3 regions of the Muribacter muris genome follow, and region 3 is predicted to be linked to each of the others. Evidence: riboswitches for the same ligand, from Rfam matches in the RefSeq annotation. Region 3 holds a riboswitch; each other region holds the start of a gene.
What was found. A riboswitch is a leader RNA that binds a small molecule or an ion and turns the genes downstream of it on or off. The one in region 3 is predicted to bind thiamine pyrophosphate.
Positions count from the first base shown of each region.

Region 1: it holds a riboswitch for thiamine pyrophosphate, as region 3 does, so the genes downstream of both, tenA (thiaminase II) here and thiB (thiamine ABC transporter substrate binding subunit) in region 3, are expected to answer to the same signal.
Region 2: it holds a riboswitch for thiamine pyrophosphate, as region 3 does, so the genes downstream of both, thiM (hydroxyethylthiazole kinase) here and thiB (thiamine ABC transporter substrate binding subunit) in region 3, are expected to answer to the same signal.

Region 1 covers NZ_SPPA01000001.1:79,641-90,033, forward strand. The annotation lists partial or broken gene E4T80_RS00385 (branched-chain amino acid aminotransferase) at 1-903, shown strand, start outside; gene E4T80_RS00390 (RidA family protein) at 983-1,330, shown strand; gene ruvC (crossover junction endodeoxyribonuclease RuvC) at 1,327-1,905, opposite strand; gene E4T80_RS00400 (hypothetical protein) at 1,965-2,489, opposite strand; gene E4T80_RS00405 (YebC/PmpR family DNA-binding transcriptional regulator) at 2,511-3,251, opposite strand; gene nudB (dihydroneopterin triphosphate diphosphatase) at 3,345-3,812, opposite strand; gene E4T80_RS00415 (LOG family protein) at 3,813-4,373, opposite strand; gene E4T80_RS00420 (MazG nucleotide pyrophosphohydrolase domain-containing protein) at 4,370-4,693, opposite strand; TPP riboswitch at 4,819-4,907, shown strand; gene tenA (thiaminase II) at 5,026-5,679, shown strand; gene E4T80_RS00430 (MFS transporter) at 5,730-7,037, shown strand; gene E4T80_RS00435 (hypothetical protein) at 7,152-7,445, opposite strand; gene aspS (aspartate--tRNA ligase) at 7,533-9,302, opposite strand; gene E4T80_RS00445 (isoprenylcysteine carboxyl methyltransferase family protein) at 9,478-9,990, shown strand; gene grpE (nucleotide exchange factor GrpE) at 10,090-10,393, shown strand, end outside.
Region 2 covers NZ_SPPA01000022.1:24,615-35,007, forward strand. The annotation lists gene lepA (translation elongation factor 4) at 1-1,573, opposite strand, end outside; gene tsf (translation elongation factor Ts) at 1,768-2,619, opposite strand; gene rpsB (30S ribosomal protein S2) at 2,718-3,443, opposite strand; gene lpcA (D-sedoheptulose 7-phosphate isomerase) at 3,723-4,307, opposite strand; TPP riboswitch at 4,554-4,643, shown strand; gene thiM (hydroxyethylthiazole kinase) at 4,699-5,499, shown strand; gene thiD (bifunctional hydroxymethylpyrimidine kinase/phosphomethylpyrimidine kinase) at 5,492-6,292, shown strand; gene thiE (thiamine phosphate synthase) at 6,282-6,971, shown strand; gene frr (ribosome recycling factor) at 7,032-7,589, shown strand; gene E4T80_RS09645 (TonB-dependent receptor) at 7,940-10,084, shown strand; gene E4T80_RS09650 (ABC transporter ATP-binding protein/permease) at 10,190-10,393, shown strand, end outside.
Region 3 covers NZ_SPPA01000013.1:3,663-14,055, reverse strand. The annotation lists gene E4T80_RS06825 (bifunctional 3,4-dihydroxy-2-butanone-4-phosphate synthase/GTP cyclohydrolase II) at 1-397, shown strand, start outside; gene ribH (6,7-dimethyl-8-ribityllumazine synthase) at 571-1,032, shown strand; gene E4T80_RS06815 (PhoH family protein) at 1,067-2,134, opposite strand; TPP riboswitch at 2,238-2,333, shown strand; gene thiB (thiamine ABC transporter substrate binding subunit) at 2,387-3,370, shown strand; gene E4T80_RS06805 (DUF799 domain-containing protein) at 3,425-4,093, opposite strand; gene E4T80_RS06800 (DUF4810 domain-containing protein) at 4,093-4,452, opposite strand; gene E4T80_RS06795 (CsgG/HfaB family protein) at 4,468-5,133, opposite strand; gene E4T80_RS06790 (aminodeoxychorismate synthase component I) at 5,300-6,274, shown strand; gene E4T80_RS06785 (aminotransferase class IV family protein) at 6,252-6,857, shown strand; gene recA (recombinase RecA) at 6,974-8,131, shown strand; gene E4T80_RS06775 (co-chaperone GroES) at 8,361-8,651, shown strand; gene groL (chaperonin GroEL) at 8,671-10,314, shown strand; gene E4T80_RS06765 (YajG family lipoprotein) at 10,390-10,393, opposite strand, start outside.

The DNA.
Region 1 (10,393 bases), on a different contig from region 3:
ACCCTGCACATTCACGAAGGCTCAACCGCTCTCCATTATGGGCAGCAATGCTTTGAAGGCTTAAAGGCTTATCGCTGCAAAGACGGTTCGATTAACCTTTTCCGACCGGATGAAAATGCCAAGCGAATGCAAACGACTTGTGCCAAATTATTGATGCCGCAAGTGCCGACCGAACTGTTTGTCGAAGCCTGTAAACAGGTTGTCAAAGCCAATGCCGAATGGCTCGCCCCGTACGGCACCGGTGCATCGCTCTATTTACGTCCCTTTGTCATTGGTGTCGGCGAAAATATCGGCGTTCGCCCTGCTCCCGAATATATTTTTAGCGTCTTTTGTTGCCCGGTCGGGGCTTATTTCAAAGGCGGGCTAATGCCGGCAAACTTTATCGTCTCCGATTACGACCGTGCTGCCCCGAACGGCACTGGCGGTGTGAAAGTCGGCGGTAACTATGCGGCCAGCCTGTTGCCTCACCAAATTGCCGTTGAGAGAAAATTTGCTGATGCGATTTATCTTGATCCGAAAACCCACACGAAAATTGAGGAAGTCGGGGCGGCAAACTTTTTCGGTATTACCGCCAACAATCAGTTTATCACGCCGATTTCCGACTCCATTCTCCCGAGTATTACCAAATACTCGTTGCTCTATTTGGCAAAACATCGCTTAGGAATGGAAACGATTGAGGGTGATGTTTATATTGATAAACTTGATCAATTTACTGAAGCGGGGGCGTGCGGCACAGCAGCAGTGATTACGCCAATCGGCGGGATTCAACACGGCGAACACTTCCACGTTTTCCATTCCGAAACGGAAGTCGGCCCTATCACAAAACGCCTCTACGACGAATTAGTCGGGATTCAGTTCGGCGATATTGAAGCGCCGGCAGGCTGGATTACCAAGGTCGAATAATTTCACAGGCGGTCGGTTTACGGGCAAAATTTGCAAAAAAATGACCGCTATCCGACCGCTTACAGTAAGGGATTTCTCAATGATTCAACGTTTTCAAGTCGGTAAACGCCTGTCCGAACTGGCGATTTACAACGGCGTGGCTTATTTAGCCGGACAAGTGCCGGAAAATGATCAACTGGATATGTACGGTCAAACCCAACAGGTTTTAGCCGAAATTGATAAATGGTTAAAGGTTGCCGGCACAGATAAAAGCCGGATTTTGACGGCGCAGGTTTTTGTTGCCAATATGGCGGAGTTTGACGAGATGAATCGGGCGTGGGACGAGTGGGTCGATACACAAAACAGCCCGCCTCGTGCCGCTGTTGAAGCTCGCTTGGCTAATCCGAATTGGAAAGTCGAGATTGTCGTTACTGCCGCAGTCGGCTAACCTTTTAAGCGAAAACGCCCCCGGCTATAACGGGTTTTCATCAGGGCTAAAATCTGCTCTTTTTTCGAGCTGACCGACTGCGTGGTTTGTGCCGCAACCCGTAGCGAATGTTGCATTGAATGGGCGTGGGTAATCGCAATCGCTAACGCATCGGCGGCATCGGCTTGCGGTTTAGCGGATAGATGCAAAATGCGGGTAACCATCTCTTGAACTTGCACCTTATCCGCCGAGCCGATTCCGACCACCGTTTGCTTAACTAACCTTGCCGCATACTCGAACACCGGTAAATCGTGGTTTACCGCCGCCACAATCGCCGTGCCTCTCGCTTGCCCTAACTTCAGCGCAGAATCGGCATTTTTTGCCATAAACACTTGCTCAATCGCAAACATATCCGGCTGAAATTGCTGAATAATTTCACTCACTCCGGCATAGATGCGTTTTAAACGACTGGGGAGATCATCCACCGCCGTACGAATTGCGCCGCTGCCAAGGTAATCCAGTTGTCGCCCCGTTTGCCGAATGACTCCGTACCCCGTAACCCTTGAACCCGGATCGATACCCAAAATAATTGCCATTATTACGCTCTAGAATAAAAAGAGGGACACACTTGGTGTCCCTTAACGCAGTGAAAAGATTACTTATTCAATTTAGCGGTTGCCGCTTCATCAATACGGCAGTTTTTCGCTAAAATTTGATCCGTTTGCTTACCTAATTTGGTGAGCATTACCGAAGAAGATTTATCGAATGTTGCCAGTGAGAAAGTTTCATCGGTGTTCCAGCGATGTGTTTTTGATTCAAAGGTTACCGGATTAGGTGCTTTGTCATCAACCATTAAGCCTTTAATCACTTTTTTGCCTAACGTGAGGTTCACTCTTTTCGCTTTCTCGCCTTCAAAGCCGTAAGTGGCTGTAACCAGCGTATTATTTTGGCAATGATAAACCACCGATTTTGTCGTTGTATCGAATTTATCGGTAACGGTTTTCACCGCATCGGATACGCCGTCTTTTACCGTTGTGGCTGCTTGAGATACCCCGCTGCTCACCGCATCTGCCGTTTTGCTGACGGCATTAGTGGTACTGGATACCACATCAGATGCGGTTGAACAGGCAGATAATACGAGTGCCGCTGCAAGTGCCGGGGTAAATTTCATCAATTTCATTCGAACTCCTTTGAGTAAAAACTAAAGTAGTGCGGCAACCTCATCGCTGATCTCGCCGTTGTGATAAACGTTCTGTACATCATCACACTCTTCAAGCATATCGATCAGTTTTAATAATTTCGGTGCGGTTTCCGCGTCTAAATTGACCGTTGTTGAAGGGATCATTGTTACTTCGGCAGACTCTACTTTAAAGCCCGCCCCTTCAATACCGTCACGCACCGTCCCTAACTCTTCCCAAGCCGTATAAATCTCAAAGCTGCCATCTTCTTGTGGTTGAATGTCGTCCGCACCGGCTTCAATCGCCGCTTCCGTTAAAGCGTCCTCATCCGCCGAGCCAATTAAAATCAACCCTTTTTTGCTAAAGAGATAACCGACCGAGCCTTCCGTGCCTAAGTTTCCACCACATTTGGTAAAACTTGGACGTACTTGGGAGATAGTACGGTTTGCGTTATCGCTTAGACACTCAACCATCACCGCAGTTCCACCCGGCCCGTAACCTTCATACACTTTTGTTTCCATATTGGTGTCATCGCCGCCGCCGACACCCCGCTCGATCGCACGGTTAATCGTATCCCGTGTCATATTGCTGGATAAGGCTTTATCCACCGCCGCACGCAAACGAGGGTTTGCCGACACATCACCGCCGCCTAATTTTGCCGCAGTAACCAATTCACGAATTAATTTTGTAAAAATTTTCCCACGTTGCGCATCTTGTGCGGCTTTGCGGTGTTTAATGTTAGCCCACTTACTATGACCTGCCATTTTGTTTCCTTATTTGTCTTCTTGAATATTTAACGGGGTAATCACTTGCCCCAATACTGATTTTGCAAAAAATAGCACGCAACTGACCGCTTGCTATGCTAAAAAATCTGACATTTTGCTCTCTTTGTTGATGAGATAGCGTTCAATTGCCAAACGATTATTGGGGGATTTCGTCAGTTTTGCCGCCTGTTCGGGTGAAAGCCATTGAAAACAGAGATGTTCACTCAATACAGGGGACATTTCATCATTAACCGCCAATAAAAACCAATGCTCTTGACAATGGGTAATCTGCGGGGCGTATTTATAGCGGAATTGGGGAAAAATTTCAAATTCTATCTTGAATTGGCAATCGACGAGCGTTAAATTTTGTGCAGCAATATCAATACCCGTTTCTTCTCTCACCTCCCGCAACGCCGTTTGGAAGGGTTGCTCGCCGCTTTCAATCGTGCCGGTTACCGACTGCCAAAAACTCGGTTCGTCTTGGCGTTGCAACATTAACACCCGTCCGCTATGTTGGGCATAAATCACCACCAAAACGGAATAGGGATTTTTATACTTCATTTAATAACGCCTAATTTGTGGGGCTTGGTAAGTGGCAATAAACTGTGCGATTTCGTCTAAATCGTCGGAAAATAAGATTTTTTGGTAATCCTCTGCCGTGAGAAATGCGGATTTCACCATTTGCTCAAACAACATTTTGAGGGGATTGTAATAGCCGCTTTGATTAAACAGAATGCACGGGTTCGGGTTTTGTCCGATTCTTGCCCACGAAATTACCTCGCTGATTTCCTCTAACGTCCCCGGCCCGCCGGCTAATGCAATATACGCTTCGCCCAATTCGATCATTTTTTGCTTGCGTACCGACATTGAATCGACCGTGATTAACTGGGTTAAGCCGGTATGTGCCAATTCCCGCTCCGCTAAAAAAGTCGGCATCACCCCGATAACTTCGCCGCCTTCGGCAAGCACCGTATCGGCAATCACGCCCATCAGCCCTGCTCGCCCGCCACCGTAAATTAAGCGATGCTGATGTGCGACAATCCATTTTCCTAAACGCACTGCCGAGTCTCGATAAACGATGTCGTTTCCCAAACTTGCGCCGCAATAAACGGTAATATTCACGCTTTCCCCTCCAAACGTTGTGTTAATTTGCGTTGATTTTCTTGCATTATCACTGCTAAATCAAGCTGGTATTTCTCGGCTAAAATAAGCAAATTATTCAGCACATCGCCGATTTCTTCCTGAATATGTACTAAACGAGTCTGTTGAGATAACGGCGGTTCATCGGCTCTATCCCGCCCGATTTCATACGCCCGTACCGCTTGTGCCAACTCGCCGACTTCCTCCGTCAAAAAATTCAAGCGGATAAAAGGGGTATAGTCATACCATTGCCGAAGTTTATAATATTCTACCAGCCAGTGTTGATAGGTTTTTAGTCTCATTTTGCCCCTTGTTTCCGAGCCATATTGCGTTTGAAATTCTACACTATTTTCAATAAAAATAATGAGATCTTTATCACAATTTTGTATGAAGGATATTGAGTGTTCCAAGAAAGTTGCTACACTGGTGGCATTAGTCGGGGTGCCTTATGGCTGAGATCATACCCGTGAACCTGAAACAGTTAGTACTGGCGTAGGAAACTAATTATGTCCACATCATATTCCCCTTTATTTTTTACTCCATTCTCGCATTTTCTCTACCCTATTAGACTAACTGTTTTCAGACTATCTTGAGTTCATTCCGTTTATATTCAACTGAAAATAGGAGAAATAGGATGCTTACTTGCCAACAACTCATCCAAGGTAGTTCAATTCATTGGAAAAACTACATCGAACATCATTTTGTGCTACAACTTGCTCAAGGTACGCTGCCCATTATAAATTTCCAACATTATCTAAAGCAGGACTATCTCTATCTTTTCCATTATAGCCGAGCATTTGGGTTAGCCGTTTATAAGGCGGATACGTTTGCTCAAATGAGTGCTGCACAGCAGGTGGTACAATCTATTTTAGAGGAGAGCGAGTTACATATCTCGTATTGCAAGGAATGGGGTATATCAAAGGAAGAACTGCAACAACTTTCCGAAGCCCCCGCCTGCATAGCTTATACTCGTTACGTTTTAGATTGTGGTATGCACGGCACACTCGCCGAACTATATGCCGCAATCGCGCCTTGTGCTTTAGGCTATGCTGAAATTGCCAGAATGATTAATGAACGCCGGCTTAGTCCATCAAATAATCCTTATCAAAAATGGATTGACAGTTACGCTTCTCCAGACTTTCAACATAGTGCCGCACAAATCGGTGCAACGCTAGAACAACTTTGTCAATTTATCACTCCCTCCCAGTTGCAAAAAATCCAAGAGATTTTTACTACGGCTACTCGTATGGAAGTGGCATTTTGGCAAATGGGATTAGATTTAAACTAACTGCTATTCAGCGTTCATCATACACCCGTGCAATGCTAAAGGAGCAACAAATGCAACCGACACAAAACAACCTCAAGCAGGTAATTACCGCGACAATGATAGGTACGACCATAGAATATTTCGATAATTACATCTATGCGATTGCTGCGGTACTCATTTTTAATCATCAGTTTTTTTATAGCGCCGATCCTGTGTCCAGTCAGATCGCAGCACTCTCGACACTTGCCCTGACCTTTATCGCCCGACCGCTAGGTGCCGCATTATTCGGGCATTTCGGTGATCGCTTCGGTCGGAAAAACACGCTAGTCGTCTCTCTGCTTCTAATGGGCTCGGCAACAGTCATTATCGGATTATTACCCACTTATGAACATATCGGTATCTGGGCAACATTACTGCTTTGTTTATGCAGAATCGGGCAAGGCATCGGCTTAGGCGGTGAATGGGGAGGGGCGGCACTGGTCGCGATTGAAAATGCCCCACAGCATAAACGAGGATGGTACGGCACCTTTCCACAGCTAGGTGCACCGATAGGATTATTACTGGCAAATGGCGTATTCTTTGTCGTTAATTGGCTTTTTGGTGATCAGGCATTAGTTGAATGGGCTTGGCGTATTCCGTTTATCTCATCGGTTATTCTCATTTTTATCGGGTTATACGTCCGTCTAAAATTAGTTGAAAGCCCAATTTTTATCACTGCAATAGCACAACAAAAACGAGCGGTAAACTTGCCGATAAAATGGGTTTTCTCCATCTACGCAAAACCTTTTATTTTAGGAATGTTGCTATCCGTTGCCGGCTATGTTTTATTTTATATTATGATTGCCTTTGCTCAAGTATATGCAAAATCACCGGTCGGACTCTCGCCTGCAGGTTATGCGACAGGGTTAGGGCTCTCAAGCGGCACATTGACTTTCCTGTTAATATGCAGTGCTTTTGCCCTTGCATTGACGATCAGCCTTTCGGGATATTATATCGACCGTATCGGACGTAAACAGTGGATGATAATCACCACGCTAGGTGTAACACTCTTTGGGCTATTTATCCCGTTCTTCCTTGAAAATGCAACCACATTAAGACTATTTTTCTTTTTTATGATAGGTATGGGGCTCATCGGAATGGGGTACGGCCCATTAGCCAGCTTACTGCCCGAACTGTTTCCAACGGAAGTCCGTTATTCCGGCGCATCACTGGCTTATAACTGTGCCGGCATCTTAGGCGCAAGTGTTGCTACGCTGATAACCATTCCGCTAAATAATCATTTCGGTTTATGGGGCGTTGGCATTTATCTCTTTGTTAACGGCTTATTAAGCCTTGGCGCACTATGGAAAATAGCAGAAACCAAAGATAGTCTTTTATAGACGGAAAACGCCCCACCAATCAGATCTTGATTGGTGGGCTGTATCCTATTTGCAGATTTTTAAGAGAAAATACCCGCTTGTAAACTATTCACAACTTCCCCAGCTTAACCAAGGCTACTCTTCTTTGTCAAAATGCGCATCACCTAAAAAATGTTGAGTCATAAAGCCACCAATCATCGCCAAAATAAAATAAATTTTAGGATATTCACTTAGCAACATATGACAGATCAACATAACGATTGCATAACCTAGTAAGAAAGTGATAAAAAATTTTCCAAACGAATATTTATATTTTATCGCTTGTTGGCAGTGGGGACATTGCTTGATCCATTGAACAGGTTTGATGAGCGGAATTTTGATCGACTGATGGCAATGCGGGCAGGCTAAGCTGCAATAGTCGATAAGCATCATTGTCTCCTTTTTACTTTCACATTTCTCACTATACTTGTCTAAGAAAAAAGCCCTCTAAATCGGCTGATTTAAAGGGCTTTGAATTTAGTCTGATTTAGCGACCACGCTAATTGCCAGTTCGCTTAATGCCTGCGGATTGGCATAACTCGGCGCTTCGGTCATCAAGCAGGCGGCAGCGGTGGTTTTCGGGAAGGCGATCACATCTCGAATATTTTCCGTGCCGGTAATCAGCATCGTCAAACGGTCTAAACCAAAAGCAAGACCGGCGTGCGGCGGTGTACCGTATTTGAGAGCATCCAGCAAGAAGCCAAACTTCTCTTTTTGTTCATCTTCGTTAATGCCCAAAATGTTGAAGACGATTTGTTGCATTTTCGGGTCGAAAATCCGTACTGAGCCGCCGCCGACTTCGTAACCGTTGATCACCATATCATAGGCATTGGCAACTGCACTTTTCGGGTCAGCCATCAACTGTTCCGGCGTTAACTCTTTTGGTGAGGTGAACGGGTGGTGCATTGCCGACCAATTCCCTTCATCATCTTTTTCAAACATTGGGAAATCTACCACCCAAAGCGGCTTCCAAGTATCCAGATCAGTGAGGTTTAGATCACGCCCTACTTTTAAACGCAGCGCCCCCATTGCATCGGTTACGATTTTTTCTTTATCTGCGCCAAAGAAAATAATATCGCCGTTTTGTGCATTTACACGGGCTAAGAGGGCGACAACCACCTCATCAGTTAAAAACTTCGCAATCGGGCTTTGCAAACCGGCAAGCCCTGCGTTCACATCATTGACTTTCGCCCACGCCAAGCCTTTCGCCCCATAAATACCGACAAATTGGGTGTATTCGTCAATCTGTTTACGGGTGATTTCCGCCCCGTTCGGCACTCGGATAACCGCAATCCGCCCTTCCGGATCATTTGCCGGTTCGTTAAAGACTTTAAACTCTACCTCTTTTAATAAATCGGCGACATCAACCAATTCAAGCGGGTTGCGCAAATCCGGTTTGTCCGAACCGAAACGGCGCATCGCTTCCGCAAAGGTCATTTGTGGAAATTCGCCTAAATCGACATTTAAGCGATCCAACCAGAGCCCACGGATCATTTTTTCCATCATCGCCCGCACTTCCGGTGCGGTCATAAAGGTGGTTTCCACATCAATTTGGGTAAATTCCGGCTGGCGATCGGCGCGCAAATCTTCATCACGGAAGCATTTGACAATTTGGTAATAACGGTCAAATCCCGACATCATCAAAAGCTGTTTGAATAGCTGCGGCGACTGTGGCAACGCATAAAATTTGCCTTTATGCACACGGCTCGGCACAAGATAATCCCGCGCGCCTTCCGGCGTGGCTTTGGTGAGCATTGGGGTTTCAATGTCAAGGAAGCCGTTATCGTCCATAAACCGGCGGACAAAGCTGGTGATTTTGGCACGGGTTTTCAAACGTTCTGCCATTTCCGGACGGCGTAAATCTAAATAACGGTATTTTAAACGCTGCTCTTCCGTGTTGTTTTGGTTGAAATCAAGAGGAAGTACCTCCGCATTGTTATATACCAGCACCCCTTTGACTAATACTTCAATTTCGCCCGTAGCCATTTCTTGATTGATTTGCGATTCATCACGAGCAATCACTTCGCCTTTAATTTGTACGCAGGCTTCCGCACGCAAGCTACTGGCAATTTTGAACAGTGCGTCGTCTTTTTCATCAAAGAAAACTTGTACGATCCCTTCACGATCACGAATTTGCATAAAAATAAAACGACCGAGGTTACGCACACGGTGAACCCAGCCACTTAAGGTTACTTGTTCGCCAACGTGAGAGCGGTTTAATGCTCCGCAATAATGAGAACGCATCATAAAATTATCCTTTATCAAAATAGAGAGAAAATTGTTGCCGATTATAGCGAAAAATCAACATAGAGAGAACGGTTATTTCTGCGGATAATCTCGCCAAACGGCGTTCTATAATGTAAGAATAGGTGCATCATTTTGTCTAAGGTGATATGGTTTTACCCTTTTAAAAGGAGATTTTATGTTATTTATCAATACCCTTTTCGCACTTATTTTAGCCCTGCGTTTTTACACCTTATCTATATCAATTCGTAACGAAAAAGCCCTGATCGCAAAAGGGGCGGTTCAATACGGCAAAACCAATTCAATACTGCTCTCTGCCGCACATATTCTGTTTTATCTCGCTGCTATCACGGAGGCAAATTTCCGTCAAATCAGCTTTGATTATACCGCCCAGCTCGGTTTAGCACTGCTCATTTTTGCCTTTATTATGCTGTTTTATGTGATCTATGCTTTAAAAGAGATTTGGACAGTCAAACTTTACATTTTACCCGCCCACAAAATTAACCGTTCTTTCCTGTTTAAATACATTCGCCACCCTAACTATTTTCTCAATATCATTCCGGAATTAGTTGGTTTAAGCCTGTTTTGCCACGCCGGTTATACCGCAATGTTCGGCTTACCCGTCTATCTTGTCATTTTAGCGGTGCGGATCAAACAAGAAGAAAAAGCAATGGCGCATTTACTGAACTAAATCGCTTATTCGGCTTGAAATTGGCGGATTTAGCACTATATTAGCGGTCAGTTTTGTGCAAAAATTTGCAATGTAAATTTTCATTTAGAGGACTTATAAATGACAAATCAAACCGAAAAATCCCCTGTAGAACAAGATGTTGTGGCAGAAGAAACCGTAGAGCAAACCGAACAAGCACCGGCAGATTTGCAAGAAAGCGCAGAAATCGACCCGCTTGTTGCGGCAAATGAACGCATTCAAAGTTTAGAGGCTTACATCGCCGAAGCAGACAAACGGGAACAGGACATTGCCCTGCGTGCCAGAGCCGAAATTGAAAATATCCGTCGCCGCACCGAACAAGACGTTGAAAAAGCGCACAAATTTGCCCTTGAGAAATTTTCCAAAGAATTACTGAATGTGGTGG
Region 2 (10,393 bases), on a different contig from region 3:
CAAATTGCTGACGGGGAATGAGATCTTTCATTTTTTCGACCAATTCACGCCCACGATACTGTGCATTATCTTTATGCACGATAAGTGCCAACGCATCAACCCGATCGCCGTTGATCATAATATCAACCCGCACCATATCGGCTGCTTGGAAACGCTTAAAGCCGTAATCCAAAGAGGCATAACCGCGAGACGTAGACTTCAAACGGTCGAAGAAATCCAGCACCACTTCTCCCATTGGGATTTCATAGGTCAGGGCAATTTGATTGCCGTGATACACCATATTAGTTTGCACGCCCCGTTTTTCAACGCAAAGGGTAATCACATTGCCTAAATATTCCTGCGGCACAAGCATATTACACTCGGCAATCGGCTCACGGATTTGGGCAATATTGCTGATCGGCGGCAGTTTGGACGGGCTATCCACATAAACAACCTCACCGTTGGTCTGCTCGACTTCATAGACAACGGTCGGCGCTGTCGTAATCAAGTCAAGATCATATTCCCGTTCTAAGCGCTCTTGGATAATTTCCATATGCAATAAGCCGAGGAAACCGCAACGGAAACCAAAGCCGAGTGCCGTGGAATTTTCCGGCTCGTAGAAAAGCGAGGCATCGTTTAGGCTCAACTTGCCGAGAGCGTCCCGGAAAGCTTCATAATCGTCCGAGCTAATCGGGAACAAACCGGCATAAACTTGCGGCTTCACTTTTTTGAAACCCGCTAACACCTCTGCGGCAGGGTTATGATGATGGGTAATCGTATCGCCCACCGGCGCGCCTAAAATATCTTTAATCGCACAGACAACCCAGCCGACTTCGCCGCAGTTTAAGACGGTCGTATCCACTTGTTTCGGGGTGAAAATCCCTAAGCGATCCACATTATAGGATTGTCCGGTACTCATTACCTTAATTTTGTCGCCTTTCTTGAGCGTACCGTTTTTCACCCGAACTAAGGAAACCACACCCAAATAGTTATCAAACCAAGAGTCAATAATTAACGCTTGCAACGGCGCTTCGGGATCGCCTTCAGGAGCAGGGATTTTTGCAACAATCTCTTCCAATACCAAATCAATACCTAACCCCGTTTTTGCCGAACAGCGCACCGCTTCCATTGCATCAATGCCGACAATATCCTCAATTTCTTCCGCCACTCGCTCCGGATCAGCCGCTGGTAAGTCGATTTTATTTAAAATTGGCACAACTTCCAAATCCATTTCAATCGCCGTATAGCAATTTGCTAAGGTTTGCGCCTCAACGCCTTGTCCGGCATCGACCACTAATAATGCACCCTCACACGCAGCTAAAGAGCGGGATACTTCATAGGAAAAGTCAACGTGTCCCGGAGTGTCGATAAAATTCAGTTGATAAGTTTCACCGTCCTTGGCGGTGTAATGAAGGGTTACGCTTTGGGCTTTAATGGTTATGCCACGTTCACGCTCCAAATCCATTGAGTCCAGCACTTGTGCTTCCATCTCACGCGCCGATAAGCCGCCGCAGGTTTGAATCAAGCGGTCGGATAAGGTCGATTTGCCGTGATCGATATGGGCAATAATAGAAAAATTACGAATATTCTGCATTTTCATAAGGGCAGTAAATGTCCTATCTGTCAAAACTTATTAAGAAAATAGTCGCAGAATTTTACCTGAAAACCAACGAAAAGGAAAAAGAAAGCGGTCGGTTTCAATGATTTTTTTGCAAAAACGGTGGGGAAACCCACCGCTTGTCAAGACAAAAGCGAGCCTTAGGCTCGCTCTTAATTGAAAGGAAAAAATTATGCGTTTCCGCCAGTGATTTTTGCCACTTCTGCTGCGAAATCTTCTTCCACTTTCTCGATACCTTCACCCACTTCTAAACGGATGAAACCGGACACGGAAGTATTCACAGATTTTAAGTAGTTACCGACAGATTGTGATGGATCCATTACAAATGCTTGACCGGTTAAAGACACTTCGCCGGTGAATTTCGCCATACGGCCTTCAACCATTTTCTCTGCGATCTCTTTTGGTTTACCGGAGTTCATTGCGATTTCGATTTGAATTTCACGCTCTTTTGCCACCACTTCCGCAGAAACATCTTCAGGATTAACAAATTCAGGTTTAGAGGCTGCAACGTGCATTGCCACTTTTTTCAACTCATCTTCAGCGCCTTGACCCGCAACTAATACACCGATTTTCGCACCGTGTAAGTATTGTGCAAGCACTTCGCCCTCTAAGTATTGAACACGGCGGATATTCATATTCTCACCGATTTTCGCCACTAACGCCGCACGTTTTTCTTCAAATTGCGCTTGTAACGCATCAATGGTTGCACCTTTGTTTGCAACTGCATAATCCGCTACTTCGTTCGCTAATTCTAAGAAGCCGGCATCTTTCGCTACGAAGTCTGTTTCACAGTTCATTTCAACTAATACGCCGAAACCTGCGCCGATACGAGCAAGGATAACGCCTTCTGCGGCAACACGACCGGCTTTTTTAGCCGCTTTGGCTTGACCGGATTTACGCATATTGTCGATTGCTAATTCAATATCGCCATTTGCTTCCACTAACGCTTTTTTACATTCCATCATACCTGCGCCGGTACGCTCACGTAGCTCTTTTACGAGTGCTGCTGTAATTTCAGCCATTTTCGATTCCTCTTGATTGTAGATAAAAGAAAGCAGGGGAAAATTTGCCCCTGCTTCACAAATAATGAATGTGTTTTAAGGGCTTGCCTTAAAGACGATTATTCAGCCGCTTCTTCTGCAACAAATTCCGCTGCAACAGCTTCTTGACCACGACCTTCTTTGATTGCCGCTACCGCTGCATCTAAGTAAAGTTGGATCGCACGTGCTGCGTCATCGTTACCCGGGATAACGTAGTTTACGCCGTCCGGGCTTGCGTTAGTATCAACGATCGCAAATACCGGAATACCGAGGTTGTTTGCTTCTTTGATTGCGATATGTTCGTAGTCTGCACCGATGACAAAGATTGCATCTGGTAAACCCGCCATATCTTTAATACCGCCTAAGCTTAATTCTAATTTTTCAAGCTCACGGGTACGCATCAATGCTTCTTTTTTAGTGATTTTATCGAATGTACCGTCTTGGGTTTGCGCTTCTAAATCTTTTAAGCGTTTGATTGATTGACGGACTGTTTTCCAGTTAGTCAACATACCACCTAACCAACGGTGGTTCACGTAGAATTGCTGGCTCTCTACTGCCGCTGCTTTTACTGCGTCTGACGCTGCACGTTTTGTCCCAACGAAAAGAATTTTGCCATTGTTGCTCGCAATGCGGGTTAATTCCGCTAACGCTTCGTTAAATAACGGTAAAGTCACTTCCAAGTTTACAATGTGAACACCATTACGCGCACCGAAGATAAACGGTTTCATTTTTGGGTTCCAGTAACGAGTTTGGTGACCGAAGTGAACGCCTGCGTTAAGCATATCGCGCATAGATACTTGTGCCATAAAAATTTTCCTTTTGTGAGTTCCCAATGAAATGGGAAGGGTTTAGCCTCCACATACCCTGATAAATCGACCGTTAAAGATTATCTAACAGCACCCCGATAACCAGTTAATGATATGTGTGTGATTTTGGATTAACATAAAAAAATAAACGTTTTTCGTGCAAAATAGCTTAAGCACAAAAAACGGGCGAATTTTAGCAGGATTTTAGAAAAAATCCAGTGATTTTTCACGAAAAATCGGGGCATCTCCCCTGCCCCGATCTATCGACATTAAACAACATTACGCCGCTTTAGCCATTTCAAATTCAATCAGCATCATTAAGATATGAATGACTTTAATATGCACTTCTTGAATACGATCGGCATAGCGGAAATGCGGCACACGGATTTCCACATCCGCCAGCCCCGCCATTTGCCCGCCGTCTTTACCCGTCATCGCAATCACTTTCATTCCTTTGGCTTTCGCCGCTGCTATTGCATTAAGCACATTCTTTGAATTGCCGGAGGTGGACAGTCCAAACAGGACATCGCCTTTTTGCCCCACGGCTTCAACATAGCGGGAAAAGACATATTCATAGCCGAAATCGTTACTCACACAGCTTAAATGGCTGACATCGGAAATGGCAATCGCCGGATAACCGGGGCGGTTTTCGCGATAACGTCCGGTCAGCTCTTCGGCAAAGTGCATCGCATCGCAGTGCGAACCGCCGTTACCGCAAGAAAGTACCTTTCCGCCTTGTTTGAAACTGTCGGAAATCAGCAATGCCGCCTGCTGAATTAAGGCTAAATTGTGTTCGTCTTGAATGAATTTATCTAATACTTCGGCAGCTTCTTTCAATTCTGCCAAAATCTGTTGTTGATACATAACCTGATCCTTTTGCAAAAAATGGAAATTTTCTTACCGCTTGTTCGGCGGAAAAGTGCGGGCAGTCTAACATAAAGCCCCGCCGGATACAGCAACAATCTCCGCATCAATAGGCTGAAATCGCACAGGGCAAACCTGATCAATCGCTTTCTGAAAAATATTGCTCTCAACATGTGAAGAAGATCACATTTTTGATCTTTTTTCGCGCAACCACTTGCGAAATATTTTGGCAGTATTAGACTAAAAATCGTTTAGTCGGGGTGCAATTATTGCTGAGATTATACCCGTGAACCTGATTCAGTTAATACTGACGTAGGGAACTAACTTCAATACTGTCCACCTTTTCGTCAATATTGCTGGTTCTGCTTTTATTCAATAAATAGGAGACACTATGCAATTTTCTCTTTTAGATAAAATCCGCCAAGCCAACCCGTTAATCCATTGCATTACCAATTACGTTGTCGCCAACTACACCGCAAACGGTCTGTTGGCATTGGGCGCTTCGCCGTTAATGTCCGCCAATGTGCAAGAAATGTCAGATATTCAACACTTTTCCAAAGGCTTACTCTTAAATATCGGCACGCTCAATCATTCGGATCTCGATGCAATGATATGCGCCGGACGTGCGGCAAATGCCCTGAACGTGCCGGTTGTGTTAGATCCCGTTGGCGTAGGGGCAACGCCTTACCGCCAACAAGCCATAGCCCATCTGTTACAAACGGTGAAAATGAGCGTTATTCGGGGTAATGTCGGTGAAATTGCCACACTTGCCGAAATAGATTGGCAAGCGAAAGGAGTCGATGCCGGACAGGGGCAAGCGGACTTCGCTGCGATGACACAGGCAGTTGCCCAAAAATATCACTGTATCGTGGCAATGAGCGGAGAAATCGATCGCATCAGCGATGGTAACCGCGTGGTGAATATCCACAACGGCACACCGCTTTTTACCCGTATCACCGGCGCAGGCTGCCTACTCGGTGCAGTATTTGCCGCCTTTTTGAGCGTTGCCGACCAAGATCAAGCCTTCCAAGCGACCATTGAAGCCTGCACAAGTTATAACATAGCAGGCGAGCTGGCAACTCAAGGGATTTTACCGCAGCAATCAGGGAAATTCGCCGTGCAGTTACTTGATTGTCTTGCCACCCTTCGCCCGACAGATATTTCAACACGCGCGAGGGTAAGTGATGAATAAGATCCCTCAAGTGCTGACGATTGCCGGTTCGGACAGTGGCGGCGGTGCAGGTATTCAGGCGGATTTAAAAACGTTCCAAATGCGCCGTGTTTTTGGCACGAGCGTGATTACCGCCGTAACCGCTCAAAATACGCAAGGGGTGTTTGACATTCACCCTATTCCTGTCAAGAGTATTGCTGCACAAATTGATACGGTAGCGCAAGATTTTGAACTCGCCGCCGTCAAACTCGGTATGCTCGGCAGTAGTGAGGTCATTGAATGTGTTGCCGACAAGCTACGCTATTATCAATTTAATCGGCTCATTGTCGATCCGGTTATGATCGCCAAGGGTGGCTCAGCTTTATTAGCCCCTGACGCGATCACTGCCTTGATCCGCCAATTACTGCCTTTAACGGACATTCTTACCCCTAATTTACCGGAAGCGGAAGCCTTAACCGGCATACACATCACCGATCATCGCACGGCAAAACGGGCGGCACAAGCCCTACAAAAAATGGGCGCAAACGCTGTGATTATAAAGGGGGGACATCTTCAAGGGGAGATGAGTACCGATTGGGTGTTTCACCCTGAATTTGAATTGACATTAAGTACCCCACGCTATGACACACCCCATACTCACGGCACAGGGTGTACCTTCTCCGCCTGCATTACGGCGGAGCTTGCAAAAGGCAAAACCGTACAACAAGCGGTCAGTATCACTAAAAAATTTGTCAATGCCGCCATTTGCAACAGTTTAAATATCGGCAAAGGGCAAGGGCCGACTAACCACTGGGCATATCAAGATGAAAGTTAATATTAGGGCTTCACTGCATCTTTACTTTATTGCCGGCACACAGGATATGCGACATTTAAGCGGCGATCCTGCCGATAACTTACTGAACATCTTAAGACAGGCACTAGAGAGCGGCATCAGTTGCTTTCAATTTCGTGATAAAGGTCAATTCTCTTTGGCTGCACAGCCTAAAGCACAGGCAGATCTCGCCAAAAAATGTCGCCGATTATGCCACGACTATCAGATTCCTTTTATTATGAATGATGATGTCGAGTTGGGGCTGGCAGTCGGGGCGGACGGTATTCACATCGGTCAATCGGACGGCAATGTCAAACAGATTATTGAGCGGCTAAAAAAGCAAAATCTCATATTTGGATTATCGATCAATACCCTTGAACAACTCCAACATTATCGCCATTATGACGCGATTGATTATTTCGGCATCGGGCCGATTTTCCCAACCGCTTCAAAGCTCGACCACAGTGCCGCTTTAGGCGTGGATTTCCTTGATAACCTGCCCCGATTAGCGATTGATAAGCCTTGTGTGGCGATCGGCGGCATCAATACTGCTAATGCCGCCCGCTTACGCCAAAGCGGGATTGACGGGCTTGCTGTCATTTCCGCCATCACCCAAGCGCCGGATATCCCCTTAGCCGTTCGGCAACTCAAAGCCGCCCCGATAATTCTCAACAATCGCTAGGAAAACCACCGGAAATTAGGTAAAATCGCCCCGTTTATTTGTTTAGAAAGGAACAGCATAATGATTAACGACATTAAAAAAGACACGCAAGAACGTATGGAAAAAAGCCTTGAGGCATTAAAAGGACATATTGCGAAGATCCGTACCGGTCGTGCGCAACCGAGCTTATTAGACGGAATCCAAGTCGAGTATTACGGTGCGGCAACCCCGTTACGTCAATTAGCCAATGTGGTGGCGGAAGATGCCCGCACCCTTGCTGTTAGCGTGTTTGACCGTTCTTTAATCGGTGCGGTTGAAAAAGCGATTTTAACCTCTGACTTAGGGTTAAACCCATCTTCTGCCGGCACGACTATCCGTGTGCCGCTTCCACCGCTTACGGAAGAACGCCGCCGTGATTTAATCAAGATTGTCAAAGGCGAAGGCGAGCAAGGCAAAGTCGCGATTCGTAACGTTCGCCGTGATGCTAACGATAAAATCAAAGCCTTACTCAAAGATAAAGCAATCAGCGAAAACGAGCAGCACAAAGCCGAAGAAGAGATCCAAAAAATCACCGACAGCTTCATCAAAAAAGTCGATGAAGTGTTAGCCGACAAAGAAAAAGAGTTAATGGATTTCTAATTTATCCCCTAATCTGCCCCTTATTCTGACGAGTGAGGGGCGATTTTTCATTGTTCCCAGTATGATCACAATACGCTTTTCATTCAAACTGTAGGAACACGCTAATCTCTCTTCCTCAATAACAGATAGAGTTTGAATATACCCGCTACCTATGAATAGTCTTCAGACTGATATAACCGATAGATAATGCCATAGTTTCCTCTCTCAAGCGGTCAATATCTTGCCAACATTTGCAAAATTAAATTTTTGTAAAAACTGACTACTAAACCGATTTAGCAGGCGATTTTACGAATAAAAGAGAGTAGAATATTGAGAATTATTCTTAATAACTTCTATCTTAGAGAACGCCTATGACCTTTAAACACAATCTCATTTATACCGCTTTATTTGCGACCACGGCTTCGTTAAGTTACGCCACTCAAACGGAAAACCAAGCCTCATTAGATGAAGTCGAAGTGGTTGCCGAACTTGAACAGTTCAAAGCCAACCCGAATTTAAAAGCCGATGTCAATTTAAGTTTGCTCGGCAAGCAGTTAGCCTTTACTTCGCCGATTAGCGTGGTGAATTACGATGAAAAAGCCTTCGCCGATAAAGAGCCTCGCAATGTGGTCGATGCGATTGCCAAAACCGATGCGTCAGTAATGAATTTCGGCGGTGAAACCAATACCCTACAAGGCATTTATGTGCGGGGATTACAGCTAGATGCCCGCCAATTTAGCGTGAACGGCTTGGCAGGGCTTTATTCCACCTACAATTCACCGACGGCAGCGGTCAGTTCTGCACAGTTGATAAAAGGGGCGTCCACCGCCACCGTAGGAATGGATCCGGAAGGCTCGGCGGGTGCTTCACTGAATATTGAAACCAAACGGGCGACCGATGAGGAGATTAACCGTATCGGCTTGGCGTGGTTCAGCAATAATCGTTTACAAGAATCCTTTGACTTTGGTCGCCGCTTTGGTACGAACAACGAGTGGGGCGTGCGGATCAACGGCAAATACCGTGATGGCGATACTGCCCGTGTCGGCTACGGCGAGCGAGCCAAAGAGATTGCGATTGGCGCGGATTATCGTGGCGAAAAGCTACGAGTCGGGCTTGATTATATGCAAAATAAACGCCAAGTCGATGGCGGGCGGGCAAGGGTTCAGGATATGCAAAATTTAGCCTTTGCGATCCCCGCTGCTCCAAACGGCAAGATCAATTTAGTGCCGCATTGGTCTGCACAAACTAGCCAAGATGCCACTGCGATGTTGACCTTTGAGTACGATTTACTGGATAATCTAATGCTTTCCGGCGGACTTGGGCATATGGAATCGAAATATGCTGGCTCTTTCACGCAACTGGCAATGCGGAATCAAAACGGTGATTACCGTATTGCGAATGCAACCGCCTTTGACTTCCACGCCCGTACCACCAGTGCTAATCTCAAGTTGCAGGGCAATTTTGCAACAGGACAGCTTAACCACGATTGGAATCTCGCATTTGACTCGGTAGAACGGCAGCGGGATCACGACAATAACCCGACTAAAACCCGCAACGGTCAAATGCAGACCAATCTGTACCAGCCTGAATTTATTGAAAAACCGGCTTTCACAGCGCTTAGTCAAGCGACAGATACCAAGCTCACCTCACAGAGTGTTGCGCTTTCAGATACGCTTGGCATTCTGGATGATAAGCTCCGCCTCACGCTCGGCGGGCGTTTCCAATGGATTAAGCAACAAGATCGCAATGCAAATAACCGCTTGTCGTCCCACCGCTTCAGCCCAATGACGGCGATCTCTTATGCCTATAATCCAAATTTAGTGTTCTATGCTAACTATTTGGAAGATCTTGAACCGGGCAAAGTCGATATGGAAACCGGTGAAATGAACAGCCCACGGGTTACCAAACAGATAGAAGCCGGTGTGCGTAAAAACTGGGGAGAAAATATCACGACAACTTTCAGTGCTTACCAAATCAGCCGTCCGGGGATTATTCGTGGCAACACGAAAGCGATGAAAGCCTTCGCCAATCAGGAACGAGGTAAAGAGCGCAACCGTGGGCTTGAATTTAACCTCTACACCAGCCTGTTGGACAAAACCCTGCGTGCCAATGTGGGCGTAAGCTACAATCAAGGCAAAGTATTCGATTTCCCGACCTATGCGGATACGATTGTGTCCGGCGTACAAGTTACCAGCCCTCGTCTGATGATGAAAACCAACATAGAATGGGACACCGCTTTTTTGCGTAATTTAACCTTGAATGCCGGCTTGCAGCACTACGGCAAATCCTATCAGGATACGGCAGCCAACTATAAATTACCGTCATATACCACCGTGGACGCCTGTGCAAAATATGCCCTATCCCTCAATGGCAAACAACAAATGGTGTTCCGTTTAGGTGTTGAAAATCTGTTCAAAAAACAGTATTGGCAAGTACAACGGGGACAATACGATCGCAGCTTTGCCGTATTAGGAATGCCCCGCACCTACTGGTTCAAAACCGATTATTCATTCTAAACACGGCTTGAGCAAGCGGTCAGCTAAGCTGTTATTTTTGCAATCTCAAACTGTTGTAAAAAAATCACGCAAACCGACCGCTTGTCGTCATATAAAGGAAAACAAATGAACTGGCAAACGGAATTAAACAACAGTGCATCGTGGTTAATCATTGCGCTGATAAGTGTATCGGCAGGGGTTTATTTGGTGGGGCGATTACTCGGCAAAACCACCTTCGGCAAAAAGTTTTGGCACATCACCCAACCTTGTTGGGCAAGCTCAAATAAACCTAAAACCCTAGCACTGATGTTGTTGCTACTGTTGATGATT
Region 3 (10,393 bases):
CGATTGCGGGCAACAATTTGCCGCTGCAATGCAGCAGATTGAGCAGGAAGGGCGCGGCGTGTTACTCTATCTCCGCCAAGAAGGGCGGGGTATCGGCTTAATCAACAAACTGCGTGCTTATGAATTGCAGGATCAAGGAATGGATACCGTAGAGGCGAATTTGGCGCTAGGTTTTGGCGATGACGAGCGGGAATACCATATCGGCGCACAAATGTTCCGTAGCCTTGGGGTTAAAACTATTCGGCTACTCACCAATAATCCGGCAAAAATTGAGGGATTACAACAGGTCGGGTTGAATATTGCTGCCCGAGAGCCGATCCAAGTCGAACCGACCGAACACGATTTGGGCTATCTCAAGGTCAAGCAGCATAAAATGCGGCATTTACTGAACGTCTAATTTGAAGAGACTTTGGCGGTATATGCCGCCGTTGCAAAATCCGATAGTTGAGGGGCAGGCAGTGCCTCTACTTATGATGCAATCGCTATATGATGTCGGACTTTTGCAAATAGGCAAGCGTTAGCGACCGCTTGCAAAGACAAGATTTACTTTTATTGAATAAGGATACCAAAATGGCAAAAATCAGCGGTAATTTAGTGGCGACAGGCTTAAAATTCGGCATTGTCTGCGCCCGTTTCAACGATTTTATTAACGACAAATTATTATCCGGCGCAGTAGATGCGTTGGTTCGCCACGGTGCAAGCGAAGCCGATATTGACACCGTTTGGGTGCCAGGAGCATTTGAAATCCCGCTGGTTGCCAAAAAGATGGCGCAAAGCGGCAAATATGATGCGGTGATTTGCTTAGGCACAGTTATTCGCGGCTCAACCACTCACTACGATTATGTCTGTAACGAAGCGGCAAAAGGCATCGGTGCAGTGAGCTTAGAGACAGGCGTACCGGTGATGTTCGGGGTCTTAACCACCGAAAATATCGAGCAAGCGATTGAACGTGCTGGCACAAAAGCGGGTAACAAAGGCGCAGAATGTGCCTTAGGCGCAATCGAAATGGTTAATGTGCTTAAAGCACTGTAAACAGAAAACGGCGTGATGTGATCACGCCGTTGTGTTATAAACTTTCCGCCTGTGCGAGAATTTTTTCTTGCTCTAATGCCAGTTTTTCCAAACGGCGATTTTCTCGGCGGATTTCATCTTCCGCCTCCCACGCATCATAGGCTTGCACTATCTTCGCTACGATCGGGTGGCGTACAATATCTTGGCTGTCAAAATAGTTGAAGCTGACATCTTCCACTTTGCTCAGCACCTCGATAGCGTGTTTCAGCCCCGATTTTTGCGAGCGGGGCAGATCGACCTGCGTAATATCGCCGGTGATTACCGCTTTGGAATTAAAGCCGATACGGGTCAAAAACATTTTCATCTGCTCAATCGTGGTATTTTGACTTTCGTCTAAAATAATAAACGCATCGTTTAATGTCCGCCCGCGCATATAGGCAAGGGGCGCAATTTCAATTACATTGCGTTCCATCAATTTTTGCGCCCGTTCAAAGCCCAGCATTTCAAACAGTGCATCGTACAACGGGCGTAAATAGGGTTCAATTTTCTGCCCAAGATCCCCCGGTAAGAACCCCAGTTTTTCGCCCGCCTCAACCGCTGGTCGTGTTAGCAGAATGCGGCGGATTTCTTGACGCTCTAGTGATTCCACCGCTGCGGCGACCGCCAAAAAGGTTTTGCCTGTGCCAGCCGGCCCAATACCAAAACTAATGTCGTGGCGTAAAATATTGCGTAAATAGGCTTGCTGATGCTCGCCTCTCGGTTTAATCACCCCCCGTTTGGTTTTGATTGCGATCTCATACGCCGTTGAGGTGTCGGCAGATTGCAACATTAAGCGACTTTCTTGAATGGCAAGATGCACATCTTCAAGATCTAACTCTTTTACTTTGCCTTTTAGAGGGGCGGTTTCGTTGTAGAGTTGTTGTAGCAGCTTGGCAACCTTTTGTAAAAGTTGGGGGGAATGGTCGGTTTCAGGTTGTGGCTGTAAGGTGAGCGTAAAAGCGTTGCGGGCGATGCAGAGGTTAAAACTTTTTTCGATAAGGGCTAAATTCTCATCAAAAGCGCCGCAAAAGGCTTGGAGCCGGACGTTATCCTGCGGTTCAAGGGTAATAATCAGTTCGTTCAAATCGTGATCCTTTTTACAAGCGGTCGTTAGACCGGCAAAATCGACAAATGAAAAATTTGCGATATTTTAAGCGATTTTCCGCTTTCTTTATAGTAGAATGCGAATGTTCTCATTGGGGTGCGTGATATATCACGCTGAGAAATACCCATAGAACCTGATCTGACTAATATCAGCGTAGGGATTTGAGACAGACAATTTCGCCGTATTCTGTTTTAGATCCTTCTATTTATCTCCATTTTAGAAGGAACACTTATGAAACTTACCAAAATTTTGCCGCTTTCCGGTCTTTTTCTTGCCCTATCCGCCTTTGCCGACTCCCCAACATTGACGGTTTATACTTACGATTCATTCACATCGGAATGGGGACCTGCGCCTAAATTAGAAAAAATGTTTGAACAACAATGCGGTTGCGATGTGAAATTTATGCCCTTTGAAGACGGGGTTACAATGTTCAACCGCATTCGTCTGGAAGGACATAAAACTAAAGTGGACGTTATGCTGGGGATTGATAATTTTGTGATGCCGGAGGCCGAAAAAACGGGGCTATTTATTGCGCATCAACTGGATACAAGTTCGCTCGACCTCAAACAACCGTGGATGAATAGCACCTTTATCCCTTACGATTTCGGCGAGTACGCTTTTATCTACCATAAACAGAAATTGGCTAATCCGCCGAAAAGCCTGAAAGAACTGGTGGAAAGGCAGGACTTACGCGTGATTTATCAAGATCCCCGCACCAGTACCGTAGGGCGTGGTTTACTGTTTTGGGTTAATCAAGTTTATGGCGACAAGGCTGAAACTGCGTGGCAAAGCCTTGCAAAACATACGGTAACGGTTGGAAAAGGTTGGTCGGAAACTTACGGTGCGTTTTTAAAAGGGGAAGCAGATTTAGTATTAAGTTATGCGACTTCGCCGCTCTATCACCAATGGCACGAGAAAAGCCAAGATTATGTCGCCTTAAATTTTGAGGAAGGGCATTTAGTGCAAACGGAAGTCGCTGCCATTACCAAAGCGAGTAAGCAGCCTGAATTGGCACGGCAATTTTTAGCTTTCTTACACCAACCGGAATCCCAAAAAGTGATTTCCTACCATAATGTGATGAAGCCGGTGGTGAGCAGCCAAGCCGATCCGCTCTTTCAAACCCTGCCGAATTACACCCAAATTGAATTTCATCAGCCCGAAACTGATACGGTCAAACAATGGTTAGCCACTTGGCAGAAAGCGGTGAGCAAATAAGCAATCAAAAAATCGGTAGTATTTAACTACCGATTTTAAGTAAAATTAAGACCTTTACTTAGTCTTATTTAACTGAGGATCTCTGCCGTAATTAGGATGATACGGACCATAAAGAATGTTAGGGGATTGACCTGTACGGAGTAAATTCCAGCTGGCAAAACCGGCAACGTCATAGCTTTTATCATTAATATGATTCATCACTTGGCTTACCGCAGCCCGAATTAGATTTCCTAGCAAACCGCTGTTATTATCACTACTATCGACACTGGCATAGCCTTTACCTGTCCATAAGGTTTTGCCTGTTTTAGTATCAACCAATTTAGCATTCATTGACACTCTCGTTACACTGTTAATAATTTGGTAGCTCACGCCGTAATTTTCAACATCAATGTATAAAACCGCATCGGCACCAAAGATACTTTTGATTTTATCCAATTTGACATTATGAATGTCTTGAGCTTGTGTTAATCCATTATACTTAAAGGTTTCATATACCAATGCTGACGGAAAAACATAATAACCCGCCTCTGCAAGAGGGGCGGTAATATTTGACAGCACGGCGGCACCCGCTTTAACTTCGGTGGTTTGATCCGTTGGCATTAAAACAAGCACTGAACGCGGCTTACTTTCTTGTAATGCACTGTAATCGTAAGGTGTTTTTGCACCACAGGCAGCAAGTAAAACTGCAGAGAGAGATAGTGCAAGCAATTTAAACAGTTTCATTATTTTTTCACTCCTTTTACCCCATTTGTGAGCAGAAATTGAATATACTGTTTTGATTCAGGAAATAGCTGGGTTTCTTTAGTAAAGGCTTCTTTTGCTTTTGAAACATTACCAATTTGATTATAAAGCAAACCAATTTGTGCATATAACCCGGGTGGCGTTTTACCTTCACCTTTAGCAACCATTTGTTCCAACGATTGCAATTGCTCTTGCGGATTACCCTCTTGTAGTAATGTTTGATAAACAGATTGACTATAATCGCTATCCCAGTGATAAATAGAGTGTTTTTCACTGCGTGTACCACAAGCCGTTAAACCCATTATGCAAACAATCATTGCAAGTTTTTTATTGATAATCATAATTTACCTCAATGATTAGTTAGCCGGTTGCCATCTACCCGATTCAATACCGTTTACCAAATTATTGACCGCTTCACGAATGGCTAAATCCAGCACTTTACCATTTAAAGTTGAATCATAGCCGGCAGTACCGCCAAAACCGACAATTTCACGATTAGACAGGCTATATTCCCCTGCACCTTGAACGGAATAGACGATTTCAGATGTTTGAGCATTGACAATATTTAGCGTAACTTTTGCGTAAGCAATCTGCTCTTTACCTTTTCCTAAGATACCGAATAATTGATGATCACCAACTACTTTACGACCAAATTCCGTTACATCACCGGTAACAACATAATTTGCACCTTTCAGATTTTGCTTCTTACCCTTAATTTTTGCTTCTGCCGCTGTTTCAGCTAAATTAGTACGATCCAAAACACTAAAACGCCCCGTTTGTTGTAAATGAGCCATTAAGATCGTCTTTGATTGATTACCAAGCTGATCTTCACCGCTTGCAAAGATACCGTTATTGTAACTGGATTTATTATCAAATTTGCCAACGGAAATCGGTGCTTTGACCCCTGAATAGGTTGTGTTATAGCTTGCGACTTTAGGCGTTTCCACAACCCGATTACCTTCAGTTGCGCATCCGGATAAAAATAAGCCGGCGCAAAGTGTCATTATTAGAGATTTTTTCATAGTGTTTACCTATATTTATGGATGAAATACTTGAAAAGTATTGTAGTCTAAAGATAGAAAATGTAAAGATTATAAGCAAACAGAATCTCTCTTCTTGGCTATTGTAATCTCCCTAGAATTGAATTATAACTAGCGCTCCGGTGCTTTTATTACTATTCAATGAATAATGCAAACATTTATCCATACCGCCAACCAATTCGGGCAAGCCAAACGTCCGTTTTTCTTTTTGATTGATTTTGAACAGCAAAAGCCTTTAATTCTACCCCTTGAAGACACCCAAACAAGCGGTCTGTTTTTCGATTTTTTTTGCAAAAAAACCGAACCTCATAGGCAGATAAATATAGATAAAGCGTTTGAATTTAGCTTTTCGCCAATGCCGTTTGCTGAATATCAAAAAGGCTTTGAGCGGGTAAAAAGTGAAATTCAAAAAGGCAATAGCTATTTATTGAATTTAACCTATCCGACTAAAATTGACACTAATTATAGTTTGGCAGAATTATATATTGCCAGCCAAGCAAAATATAAATGTTATTTAGAGGATCACTTTGTTTGCTTTTCGCCGGAATGTTTTATTCGGATTGAGAATAATAAAATTTACTCTTATCCGATGAAAGGGACAATAAATGCCAATGAACGAAATGCTAAAGAAAAATTATTAAATTCTGAAAAAGAATTAAGCGAACATAATACTATTGTCGATTTAATTCGTAATGATCTTGCTCTTGTTTCACACAATATTCAAGTGTCAAAATACCGTTATCTTGAGAAAGTGGAAACACACCGTGGTGCGATTTATCAAACCAGTTCCGAAATCTGTGGGCAATTAAAGGAAAATTGGCAGGCAGAAATCGGCACAATGCTTGCCAAACTGCTTCCGGCAGGCTCAATCAGTGGTGCGCCGAAGCAGAAGACTGTGGAGATTATTCAACAGGCAGAAGGGCAAATACGGGGTTACTATACCGGTATTTTTGGCTATTTTGACGGTGAATCCTTAGAAAGTGCGGTGGCTATTCGTTATATTGAACAAAAAGATCAACAGCTCTATTTTCGTAGCGGTGGCGGCATTACCATATCAAGCGAGTTAAGCGCAGAATATAATGAAATTTTGGAAAAAGTTTATGTGCCAATATCCTCTATTTGAAACGATCGCAATTATTGATGGCGTTGTTCAAAACATTTATTATCATCAAAAACGTTATGAGCAGGCAATGCGATTGTATTTTAACACAGAAAATACGGTTAATTTAGCGGATATTATTCATATTCCAATATCTTATCAGACGGGAATAGTAAGGTGTAAAATCAGCTACAATAAAAGTTCATATTGTATTGAGTTTTTTCCTTATCTGAAAAGAGAGATAGATTATTTTCGTTGTGTACAACTTAATGACGCAGAGTATACATTCAAATATACCGATCGGCAATTATTCGAACAATTTCCGAAAAAAAGTGGAGAAGAGCTTATTATTATAAAAAACGGCTTTATTAGTGATTGTACTATCGGCAATCTTCTGTTTTTAAAAAACGGTATTTGGCACAGCCCGACACACTATTTATTAAAAGGAACGCAGCTAAGCCAACTAATTGATAAAAAACAGGTTATTCTGACGGAGATTGCTCAACATAATTTGTACGACTATCAGCAGATAATGATGATCAATGCGCTTAATCCTTTTGATCCAAGACGTGCAATACCGATTAACAAAAGCACAATACGATGTTAAGCCATACTGATCAAAAATTTTAGAAAAAGACTTGAAACTGTATGGTTAAACAGTATAATAATTTACAGTTTTTAGGCATACATTAACACCGCCTTCATCACATTAAGGAAACGATTATGGCAGAGAAGAAACCCTCTAAAGCGACTGCAGTTGTAAAACAGGTTGATCCGGAAAATAAAGAAAAAGCCCTTGCCGCCGCACTGGCACAAATCGAAAAACAGTTTGGCAAAGGGTCGATTATGACGCTCGGTCAAAGCCAACACCTTGATATTGAATCCATTTCAACAGGATCTTTAGGACTGGATTTGGCACTGGGTATTGGCGGCTTGCCAATGGGAAGAATTGTGGAAATTTATGGTCCGGAATCGTCCGGTAAAACTACGCTGACCCTTTCCACCATTGCGCAGGCACAAAAAGCGGGAAAAACCTGTGCCTTTATTGATGCCGAGCACGCCCTTGACCCGATTTATGCCCGTAAACTAGGGGTGAATACCGATGAGTTATTGATTTCTCAACCAGATAACGGCGAGCAAGCATTGGAAATTTGTGATGCTTTAGTCCGCTCTGGTGCGGTCGATGTGATTATCGTGGACTCTGTGGCAGCGCTGACACCGAAAGCCGAAATTGAAGGCGATATGGGTGATTCCCATATGGGCTTGCAGGCACGTTTGATGTCCCAAGCCTTGCGTAAATTAACGGCAAATATCAAAAATACGAACTGTTTGGTTGTCTTTATTAACCAAATCCGAATGAAAATCGGCGTGATGTTCGGTAATCCGGAAACGACTACGGGCGGAAATGCGCTTAAATTCTATTCCTCGGTACGCTTAGATATCCGCCGTGCCGGTGTAGTGAAAAACGGCGATGAAATTATCGGCAACCAAACGAAAGTGAAAGTGGTTAAAAATAAAGTTGCCCCGCCGTTCCGTGAAGTCCAATTTGATATTATGTACGGTGAAGGGATCTCCAGAATGAGTGAATTGTTAATTCTTGCGGAAGCCCACGGTTTCATCAAAAAATCCGGTGCGTGGTTCTCTTTTGATGGCGAGAAAATCGGGCAGGGCAAAAATAATGCGATCAAATGGCTCAGCGATAACAGTGAAATTGCGGTTAAATTGGAACAGGATATTCGAGAATTGCTTGCGAACAATCCTGAGAAAGCGCTGATTTTAGAGACATCTAAAAAAAGCAAAAATAAGAAAGATAAAGATGATGAGATTGAGTTCGATGATAATGATGTGGAAAACGATGTTTTCAGCGAAGAAGAACTGTAATTTCAACCATTAAAATAAAGGCTATTAAACGGAAGTGCCGATTTAATAGCCTTTATTGTCAGACAAATCTACTTTAGGCTTTTGCAAGCGGTCGATTTCGCTGAAAAATTTGCAAAAATATGCTTTATCCCCTTGAAATCAGCCGAGAGAACTCCAAATAGGGTGGCGTTGTGTCATTTTTCAAAGCCGATGACACAGAATGTTAAATTCACTTAAGAGGAAAAATGCAATGAAAATTCGTCCATTACACGACAAAGTTATCTTAAAGCGTGAAGAAGTGGAAACCAAATCCGCCGGCGGTATCGTTTTAACCGGTTCAGCGGCAACTAAATCTACCCGTGGCAAAGTGTTAGCGGTCGGGCACGGTCGCATTTTAGAAAACGGCACGGTGCACCCGATGCACGTTAAAGTCGGTGATGTGGTTATTTTTAATGAAGGCTATGGCGTAAAAACAGAAAAAATTGACGGCGAAGAAGTGTTAATTTTATCTGAAAACGATATTTTAGCGATTGTTGAATAAAATTGGAGAGGAAGAGAAAATGGCAGCAAAAGATGTAAAATTCGGTAACGATGCACGCGTCAAAATGTTAAACGGTGTAAACGTATTAGCTGATGCAGTAAAAGTTACGTTAGGTCCAAAAGGACGCAATGTTGTATTAGATAAGGCGTTTGGCGCACCGACCATCACTAAAGACGGCGTATCCGTTGCCCGTGAAATTGAATTGGAAGATAAATTCGAGAATATGGGCGCACAAATGGTAAAAGAGGTTGCCTCTAAAGCCAATGATGCAGCGGGAGACGGTACAACAACCGCCACTGTCCTTGCACAAGCGATTGTGAATGAAGGCTTAAAAGCTGTTGCCGCCGGTATGAACCCAATGGATTTAAAACGTGGGATCGATAAAGCGGTTACAGCGGTTGTGGAAGAATTAAAAGCTCTCTCTAAACCTTGTGAAACCTCAAAAGAAATTGAGCAAGTCGGCACAATCTCAGCAAATAGCGACAGTGTTGTCGGTAAATTGATTGCACAAGCAATGGATAAAGTCGGTAAAGAAGGCGTGATCACCGTTGAAGACGGCACAGGCTTAGAAGATGCTTTAGATGTTGTAGAAGGTATGCAGTTCGATCGTGGCTATTTATCCCCTTACTTCATCAATAAACCAGAAGCGGGTACAGTTGAATTAGATAATCCGTATATTTTATTGGTAGATAAAAAAGTATCCAATATCCGCGAACTTTTACCGGTCTTGGAAGCTGTCGCAAAAGCGGGCAAACCGTTGTTAATTATCGCTGAAGACATTGAGGGCGAAGCGTTAGCTACCCTCGTGGTTAATACAATGCGTGGTATCGTAAAAGTGGCAGCAGTGAAAGCACCGGGCTTTGGCGATCGCCGTAAAGCAATGCTCCAAGATATTGCGATCTTAACTGCCGGTACGGTTATTTCTGAAGAGATCGGTATGGAGCTTGAAAAAGCAACATTAGAAGAACTCGGTCAGGCAAAACGCGTTGTCATCAGCAAAGATAACACCACTATCATTGATGGTGTAGGTGATGAAGCGCAAATTAAAGGTCGCGTTGCACAAATCCGCCAACAAATCGAAGATTCAACTTCAGATTACGATAAAGAAAAACTGCAAGAGCGTGTTGCTAAACTTGCAGGTGGTGTCGCTGTGATTAAAGTCGGTGCGGCAACCGAAGTTGAAATGAAAGAGAAAAAAGACCGTGTTGACGATGCACTACACGCAACACGTGCAGCCGTTGAAGAAGGCGTGGTAGCTGGTGGTGGTGTTGCACTGGTACGTGCTGCAAATAAAGTGGTGGCAACCTTAAAAGGCGATAACGAAGAGCAAAATGTAGGGATTAAACTTGCCCTTCGTGCAATGGAAGCGCCATTGCGTCAAATCGTAACCAATGCCGGTGAAGAGGCCTCCGTTGTAGCTCGCAATGTTAAAGACGGCAACGGCAACTATGGTTATAACGCCGCAACCGAACAGTATGGCGATATGCTCGAAATGGGGATTTTAGATCCGACTAAAGTAACCCGTTCCGCATTACAATTTGCTGCTTCTATCGCAGGTTTGATGATTACAACCGAATGTATGATCACCGATCTGCCGAAAGAAGAAAAAGCCGACCTAGGCGCCGGAATGGGCGGTATGGGTGGAATGGGCGGTATGATGTAATCCCTCATAACAATATGTATTAAAAAGGCTAAGTGAAAATCTAACACTTAGCCTTTTATTTTTTATAAAGAAGATCTAT